Regions from separate parts of the Pseudomonas sp. Cab53 genome, predicted to be linked through region 1. Evidence: predicted binding sites of a transcription regulator. Region 1 holds the regulator's gene; the other holds the start of a gene.
The links. The regulator LexA, encoded in region 1, represses DNA repair genes until DNA is damaged. The targets are predictions, from matches to a motif close to CTGTNTNNNNANACAG.
Positions count from the first base shown of each region.

Region 2: the regulator LexA is predicted to act here: its motif matches at 2,283-2,298, upstream of recN (DNA repair protein RecN).

Region 1 is NZ_AP021902.1:3,950,965-3,955,385, reverse strand. It holds gene KI241_RS17160 (ABC transporter ATP-binding protein) at 1-701, shown strand, start outside; gene KI241_RS17155 (HEAT repeat domain-containing protein) at 698-1,660, shown strand; gene KI241_RS17150 (DUF971 domain-containing protein) at 1,657-1,935, shown strand; gene lexA (transcriptional repressor LexA) at 2,089-2,706, shown strand; gene imuA (translesion DNA synthesis-associated protein ImuA) at 2,706-3,329, shown strand; gene KI241_RS17135 (DNA polymerase Y family protein) at 3,337-4,421, shown strand, end outside.
Region 2 is NZ_AP021902.1:889,091-893,511, reverse strand. It holds gene dnaK (molecular chaperone DnaK) at 1-1,448, opposite strand, end outside; gene grpE (nucleotide exchange factor GrpE) at 1,514-2,080, opposite strand; gene recN (DNA repair protein RecN) at 2,322-3,995, shown strand; gene fur (ferric iron uptake transcriptional regulator) at 4,082-4,421, opposite strand, start outside.

The sequences.
Region 1 (4,421 bases):
GTTGCGGTAAATCCACCTTGCTCGGTGCCTTGGCCGGGCACCTGCAACCGCGCGCCGGCACCTTGCATGTCGACGGCTTGCCGGTGGCCGGACCTTCGCCCCAGCGCGGGATGGTGTTCCAGCAGCACACGCTGTTCCCGTGGCGCAGCGTGCGCGACAACGTGGCCTTCGGCCTGAAGATGCGGGGCCTGGGCAAAGCCGAACGGCAGCGGGCGGCGGATGAAATCCTCGCCCTGGTGGGCCTGGACGGATTCGCCGGGCACTGGCCGGACCAACTGTCCGGGGGCATGCAGCAGCGGGTGGAGATCGCCCGGGTGCTAGTCAATCGGCCACGACTGCTGTTGATGGACGAACCCTTCGGTGCCCTGGACGCCTTGACCCGGTTGAACATGCAGCAGTTGCTGCTGGAGATCTGGACCCGCATCCGCACCACCGTGGTGTTCGTCACCCACGACATCGACGAGGCACTGTTCCTGGCCGATCGACTGCTGGTGATGAGCCCGCGCCCGGGTCGGATCATCGAGGACTTGCGCCTGGATTTTCCCCGGCCACGCACCACCGAACTGGTCACCCGTCCCGAGTTTTCCCTGTTGAAGCGCCACTGCCTCGAGTTGTTGCGCCATGAGGACGGCCAGCCGTTACCGCGCCTCAATCCCCTCGGGCTTCCCCTTGAAACCTCCTTGCCGCGATTTGCCTTATGACCTCTTTATTTGAAGACACCGACAACGATGACATCCTCGCCCTGCAACCGCGCCTGGTGGACGAGGACCCCGGTGTGCGCCGCATCGCCCTGATTGAACTGGCCGACCTCGAGGAACCCGAAGGCCTGCTGTGGCTGGTGGATCGTCTGGCCCACGATGCCAGTTCCGAGGTCCGCGCCGAGGCCGCGCGACTGCTCGAAGCCTGGGAAGACGCGCCGGTGGTCGCCGCGTTGTGCCAGGCCCTCACCGATCCGTCCCCGACGGTGCAGGGCGCCGCCGCCCAGAGTCTGAGCCTGCTCAAGAGCGAGGCTGCGGGGAGGGTGATCCTGCCCTGGGCCGCCCATGAGACCGTTAGCGTGCGCGTCGCCGCGTTCAGGGCCTTGCGCGAATTGCGCCTGGCCGACGCGGCACCGGTCGCGCTCATTGCCCTGGCCGACACCGATGCCAGCGTCCGCCGTGAGGCAGTTGGCGTGCTCGGCTGGCTCAAGCACCTCGACGCGTTGCCGGCGCTGGCGCGGTTGGCCAGCGCCGACCCGGACACCGAGGTGCGCCGGGCGGCCACCGGTGCCCTCGGCCTGGGCTCTGACGCACACGTCTTGTCGGCCTTGCGCCAGGCACTGCGGGACCCTGCCTGGGCGGTGCGCGAAGAAGCCGCCACCACCCTGGGCAAGGTCGGCCACGCCGATGCCGGCCCAGCGCTGGTCGAGGCCCTGGGGGATGATTATTGGCAAGTGCGCCTGCGCGCCACCCGTAGCCTCGGCCGCTTGCGCTATGCCCCGGCGTTGTCGGGGTTGATCGAGACCCTGGGCCATCGCATCAGCAACCTGCGCAAGGAAGCCGCCCTGGCCTTGGGCGAGTTGAACGACCCCGCTGCGATCCCGGCATTGCAGGCTGCCCAGGACGATGGCGACCCTGAAGTCCGCAAGGCCGTGCGCATCGCCCTGGCGCAAGTGCAATGAGCCCGCTGGCGATGGGCAACAGCCCTGACAAAGGCCAGTTGAGGTTGAACTGGCCCGATGGCCGCGAACAACGCCTGGACCACACTGAACTGCGCCGCCAGTGTCCTTGTTCCCAGTGCCGGGCGTTTCGCTTGCAAGGGTTGGCGGTGCAGGTCGATCCACGGGTTCGGGTGGTGGAGGTCAATGCCCAGGGGTATGGGGTCCAGTTGGTCTTCAGCGATGGCCATGGGCGCGGGATTTATCCATGGGCTTACCTGGCAGGGCTTGGACATTGACTGTGGGAGCGGGCTTGTTCGCGAAGACGCCGGCGCATTCAACACTTTCTTTGACTGGCACACCGCTTTCGCGAGCAAGCCCGCTCCCACAGGGAGGTGCATGGCTGTGAGCTGACTGACGGCGCTTGTCAGAAAAAACCGACAGGAGTACAAATGTACTCCATGACGACTCTCACTCCCCGCCGCACCGCCATCCTGACCTTCATCCGCGAACGCATCGCCGATCAGGGCCAGTCTCCCAGCCTCGCCGAGATCAGCGAGGCGTTCGGCTTTGCCTCGCGCAGTGTCGCCCGCAAGCATGTGCTGGCGCTGACCGAAGCCGGTTTCATCGAGGTCAATCCACACCAGGCCCGAGGCATCCGGTTGTTGAACCAGCCACCGCGGCCCGAACTGCTGGACGTGCCGGTGCTGGGGCGGGTGGCGGCCGGCTTGCCGATTGGCGCCGACGCCGACGTCCACAGCCGCCTGATGCTGGACCCGGCGATGTTCACCAAGGCGCCGGATTACCTGCTGCGGGTGCAGGGCGACTCGATGATCGGGGATGGCATCCTCGACGGTGACCTGGTGGGTGTACAACGCACCCCCCAGGCCGCCAATGGCCAGATTGTCGTGGCGCGGCTCGACGGTGAGGTCACCATCAAGCGTTTCGAGCGGATCGGCGAGCGCGTGCGCCTGCTGCCGCGCAACCCGGCTTATCAGCCGATCATTGTCGAAGCCGATCAGGACCTGGCCATCGAAGGCGTGTTCTGCGGCCTGTTGAGGCAAGGCTGATGGGCGCTGTCGTCGCGCTGGACACGCTGTTCAATGCGGGCCAGGTCTGGAAGGGCCGGCCCGCGCCTCCAGCCGCCAGCCCGCAACCTACCGGGCATGCTGCGCTGGATGCGGCCTTGCCGAGTGGCGGCTGGCCGGAAGCGGCGTTGACGGAATTGCTCATCGCCGCCCCGGGCGTGGGCGAGTTGCAAGTGGTGTGGCCGACCCTCGCCCGATTGTCGAGCGCGGGGGAGCGCATCGTGCTGGTGGCGCCTCCGTTCGTGCCTTATCCCCAGGCCTGGCAGAACGCCGGTGTGGACCTGCGCCAGTTGTCGGTGATTCAGGCCGATGAGCGCGATGCCTTGTGGGCCGCCGAACAATGCCTGCGCTCGGGCAGTTGCGGCGCGGTGTTGTGCTGGCCTCGTCAGGCAGACGACCGGGCTCTGCGCCGGCTGCAAGTGGCGGCCGAAACCGGCCAGACCCTGGCGTTCGCCTGGCGCTCGATGCAGGAAGCCATCAACCCGTCGCCGGCGGCCTTGCGCATCGCCATCGACGCCCGACCCGCGCAGTTGCGCGTGCTCAAGTGTCGAGGCGGGCTGGCCCGTTCGGCGCCGATTGCCTTTGCCGCGTCCACAAGGCACTGAGGTTGCGATGCGCTGGGTTTGTATTCTCTTTCCGCAATTGGCGCTGGATGCCGCGCTGCGTCAGCGACCCGATCCCGACGAGCCGCTGGCGCTGCTGACCGGCCCGGCTCAGCGGCGGGTGCTGCAAGCGGTGAATGCGTCGGCGCGAGCTCTGGGCTTGCGTCCGGGCCAGACCATGACCGCTGCCCAAGCCTTGAGCAAAGGCTTTGCCACCGCCGAGTACGACGCCGCGCAGATCGAACACTGGCAGCAATTTCTGGCTGCCTGGGCCTACCGTTTCAGCGCCCAGGTCAGCGTGCATTACCCGCGCACGGTGCTGTTCGAGATCGAGTCGAGCCTCGGCCTGTTCGGTCCCTGGCCGGTGTTCGAGGCGCGGTTGCGGGCTGAGTTGACGGCGCTGGGGTTCCGCCATCGCATCGTCGCCGCGCCGAACCCGGTGGCGGCGCGGGTGTTGGCCAATGCCTACGACGCCCTGGTGGTGCCCGATGACGAGGCCCTGCAAGCGTGCCTGGGGCAGATGCCGGTGGAACGGATCGGCCTGCAAGCCGAAGTCGCCACGGCGTTGTCACGCATGGGCTTGCGTCGTTTGAGCCAGGTTCAGGCCTTGCCCCGACATACCCTGGCGCGGCGCTTTGAAGCCCAGGTGCTCAAGCACCTCGATGCGCTCACCGGCAGCCGCACCCTGGCGCTGTCGTTCTACCTGCCACCGGACCGTTTCGATGTGCGCATCGAGCTCAACTACGACGTCCAGTCCCACCAGGCGCTGTTGTTCCCGTTGCGCCGCTTGACCGGTGACCTGTCGGCGTTCCTGTGCGGGCGTGACAGTGGCGTACAGCGCTTTGACCTGCACCTGGAACACGCCGGACTGCCGGACACGGTGATCAAGGTCGGCCTGCTCAGCGCCGAGCGGGAGCCTTCGATGCTGTTCGAACTGGCCCGTGGTCGCCTGGAACAGGTTCAGGTCGAAGCCCCGGTGCGCGGCTTTCGCTTGTGCGCCGAAGACCTGCCGAGCTTCGTGCCCCAACGCCTGGAGCTGTTCGATGAGCGCCCGCAACAGTCCTTGCCCTGGGAGCAATTGCGCGAGCGCCTGCG
Region 2 (4,421 bases), 3.1 Mb from region 1:
TGTGGCACGCCACGTGGTGCTGGTGGAATCTCGGCCAGGTCGAACTTGCCCAGGGACTTGTTCTGGGCGGCTTGCTTGCGCTCACCTTGCAGCACGTGAATGGTCACGGCGCTCTGGTTGTCGTCGGCCGTCGAGAACACCTGGGATTTCTTGGTAGGAATCGTGGTGTTCTTCTCGATCAGCGCAGTCATCACGCCACCCATGGTTTCGATACCCAGGGTCAGCGGGCTGACGTCAAGCAGCAGGACGTCCTTCACGTCACCGGCCAGAACGGCGCCCTGGATCGCAGCACCCATGGCAACGGCTTCGTCCGGGTTCACGTCTTTACGTGCTTCTTTGCCGAAGAAATCGGTCACCAGCTTCTGGACCAGTGGCATACGGGTCTGACCGCCCACCAGGATCACGTCGTTGATCGAACCGACGTCGATACCGGCATCTTTCATGGCGATGCGGCAAGGTTCGATGGTGCGTTGAACCAGGTCTTCCACCAGCGCTTCGAGCTTGGCGCGGGAGATCTTCACGTTCAAGTGCTTAGGACCGGTGGCATCTGCGGTGATGTACGGCAGGTTCACGTCGGTCGACTGGCTCGAGGACAGTTCGATCTTGGCTTTTTCAGCGGCTTCTTTCAGACGCTGCATCGCCAGCGGGTCACCCTTGAGGTTCATGCCGCTTTCTTTCTTGAACTCGTCGACGAGGTAGTCGATCAGGCGGATGTCGAAGTCTTCACCACCCAGGAACGTGTCACCGTTGGTTGCCAGTACTTCGAACTGGTGCTCGCCATCGACTTCGGCGATTTCGATCACGGAAACGTCGAAAGTACCACCACCCAGGTCATAGACGATCACGGTGTGGTCGCCCTTGGCCTTGTCCATGCCGTAGGCCAGCGCCGCAGCGGTCGGTTCGTTGATGATACGTTTTACATCCAGGCCCGCGATGCGACCGGCGTCCTTGGTGGCCTGACGCTGGCTGTCGTTGAAGTAGGCAGGCACGGTAATAACGGCTTCGGTGACCGCTTCGCCGAGGTAGTCTTCGGCGGTTTTCTTCATCTTCTTCAGGATTTCAGCCGAAATCTGTGGCGGTGCCATTTTCTGGCCGTTCACTTCGACCCAGGCGTCGCCATTGTCAGCCTTGGCGATTTTGTAAGGCACCATCTTGATGTCTTTCTGAACGACTTCTTCGTCGAACTTGCGACCGATCAGACGCTTCACCGCGTACAGGGTGTTATGCGGATTGGTCACGGCCTGACGCTTGGCCGACTGGCCAACCAGAATTTCGCCATCGTTGGCGTACGCGATGATCGACGGCGTGGTACGCGCGCCTTCGGCGTTTTCAATCACCTTGGCCTTGCCGTTTTCCAGCACGGAGACGCACGAGTTGGTGGTCCCCAGGTCGATACCGATAATCTTGCCCATGTTAACTCTCCCGGAACTTGGATTTGGTTGCCGCAGCAGTGGTGGCTAACTGCGGTAGCACTTAAACGCTTGACTTATAGATGGGGCCGTTACGACCGATTTCAAGCCTGCTCATCAATAGAAGGCGAAACCGGTGCTGGCGCCTTGCTGACCACGACCATGGCCGGGCGCAGCAGGCGGCCGTTGAGCAGATAGCCCTTCTGGAACACCTTCAGGACACTGTTCGGCTCGACGTCGGCACTTTCCTGCATCGCCATGGCCTGGTGATGCTCGGCGTTGAAGGGTTCGCCGTGCGGGTCGATGGCTTCCAGCTGATAACGCTTGAGGGTGTCCTGGAACATTTTCAGGGTCAGCTCGATGCCTTCGCGCATCGGACGGATGTTTTCGTCGTCCGGGCTGGACAGCTCCAGGCCGCGCTCCAGGCTGTCGATGATCGGCAGCAGGTCGCCGGCGAAACGCTCCAGGGCGAATTTGTGGGCTTTTTCCACATCCTGCTCGGCGCGACGGCGGACATTCTGCAGGTCGGCTGCCACACGCAACGCCTGATCCTGCGCGCCGGCCAATTGCTCTTCGAGCACTTGTACACGTGCTGCCAGATCATCACCCGAATCCTGGGGAGCCTGATTGGCGTCTAGATTTTGCGTATCCTGCGTCTGTTCGTCAGCCATAGATTTCTCCTTTCAATTTCGTCCGCGAGCTCGACTCGCGCTTCTGCCCCGGTATATGGGGCCAGGTTTTTCAGCTTCAAGGGCTTGCCGACGAATTAACCTTACAAAAAACAGCTGCATATCCATTCCAGCCAGCGCTAAGAAATGCTTCCGCTCAAGCAAATCGAGCTAAGCGAAGGCATTGTCAGGCCAAAACAAAACACTGTATAAATAACCAGACCTAAAGCCTGGGAGCGGCCTTATGCTGGTGCACCTGTCCGTACACAACTACGCCATCGTCGAACACCTCGACCTCGAACTCGATCGAGGCATGAGCGTGATCACCGGTGAAACCGGTGCCGGCAAATCGATCATGCTCGACGCCCTGGGCCTGACGCTGGGCGATCGCGCCGACAACGGCGTGGTGCGTCCCGGCGCGGACAAGGCCGACATCCTGGCGACCTTCGACCTGGTCGACATCCCCGAAGCCAGTGCCTGGCTGGCCGAGCGCGACCTGGACACCGACGGCCTGTGCATCTTGCGCCGGGTCATCACGGCGGAAGGCCGCTCGCGAGGCTACATCAACGGCACGCCCTGCCCACTGGGCGACCTCAAGGCCCTGGGCGAACTGCTGATCGACATCCATAGCCAGCACGAACACCAATCCCTGCTCAAGACCGACACCCATCGACGCCTGCTCGACGAGTACGCCGGTGCCACCGACCTGGCGCGCCAGGTTCAACTGGCGGCCCAGCGCTGGCGACAAACGCGCCAGGAACTGGACCGACTGTCCAACTCCGGCGACGAACAACGGGCGCGCCACCAACTGCTGAGCTATCAGCTCGAGGAGCTGGAAAACCTGGCCCTGGGCGAAAATGAACTGGAAGAGCTGGAGCAGGAACACAAGAACCTGACCAACGCCGAAGCCCTGCTGGGCATCTGCCGCCAGGTCGTGGAGCAGTGCAGCGAAAGCGATTCGGGAAACGTGCTCAATGCGCTGACCGCCAGCCTGAATCGACTCACCAGCGTGAACAACTCGGTCGGAGCCCTGAACGAAGCGACCAACCTGCTGACGAGTGCACAGATTCAGGTCGAGGAAGCCGTCGGGGAACTGAACCGCTTCCTCGACCACTTCGATGCCGACCCAGCGCGCCTGCAATACCTGGAAGAGCGGCTGGATACCATCTATACCCTGGCACGCAAGCATCGCGTCCAGCCGACCGACGTCGTCGAACTTCAGCAACGCCTGCTGGAGGAACTGGAAACCCTGAACGCCAACGATGAGTCCATCGAGCGCCTGGGGGAGGAACTGGCATCCTACGCCCGTCATTACCAGGAAAAGGCCAAGGAGCTCAGCGCACTTCGGCAGCAGGCCGCCACCGGGCTGGCCAGCGCCGTGGAACAGGAAATCCAGCGCCTGGGCATGCCCGGGGGCCGCTTCACCATCGAGCTGAAACCCAACGCCAGCGATGAACTCCAGCCCAACGGATTGGAGCAAGTGGAATTGCTGGTCAGCGCCAACCCCGGGCAACCGCTCAAGGCCCTGGCAAAAGTCGCCTCGGGCGGTGAGTTGTCACGGATCAGCCTGGCCATCCAGGTCATCACGGCGCAGACCTCGCGCGTGCCGACACTGGTCTTCGACGAAGTGGACGTGGGCATCGGCGGCCCGACGGCGGAGATTGTCGGCCAGTTGCTGCGCCGACTGGGGGAGCGCGGTCAGGTGCTGACCGTCACTCACTTGCCCCAAGTGGCCGCCCAAGGGCACCAGCATCTATTTGTGCATAAGGTGCGCGGCGAGGATGCCACCCGAACGGCCGTGTCCAAGCTCAACAAGAGCGAGCGCGTGGAGGAAGTGGCTCGAATGCTGGGAGGGATCGACCTCACCAAGGAATCCCTGGCCCACGCGAAAAAAATGGTCATCGCCGCAAAAACCTGACATACGACCGATAAAAGCCACAAAGCAAGAAGGCGACCCTGGGGTCGCCTTCTATCGTTTTGGGAGCCGTGGCTCACGCAACGTGCTTACTTCTTTTTGCGCACGTGCAGGACGAGATGGTGGTCGATCAACTCGAAGCCATACTCCTCAGCAATTGCCTTTTGCAGCTTTTCGATTTCCGGGCTGACGAATTCGATGACCTCACGGGTTTCCACGTTCACCATGTGATCGTGATGCTCCCCGTCAGCCAATTCGAAGACCGCATGACCGCCATCGAAATTGTGACGAGCCACAAGACCCGCTGCCTCGAATTGAGTCAGGACACGGTAAACCGTGGCCAGACCAACGTCCTCGCCAGCTTCCATAAGCGCCTTGTAGACGTCTTCGGCACTCATGTGGCGTTGCTCGGCAGAATCGAGCATTTGT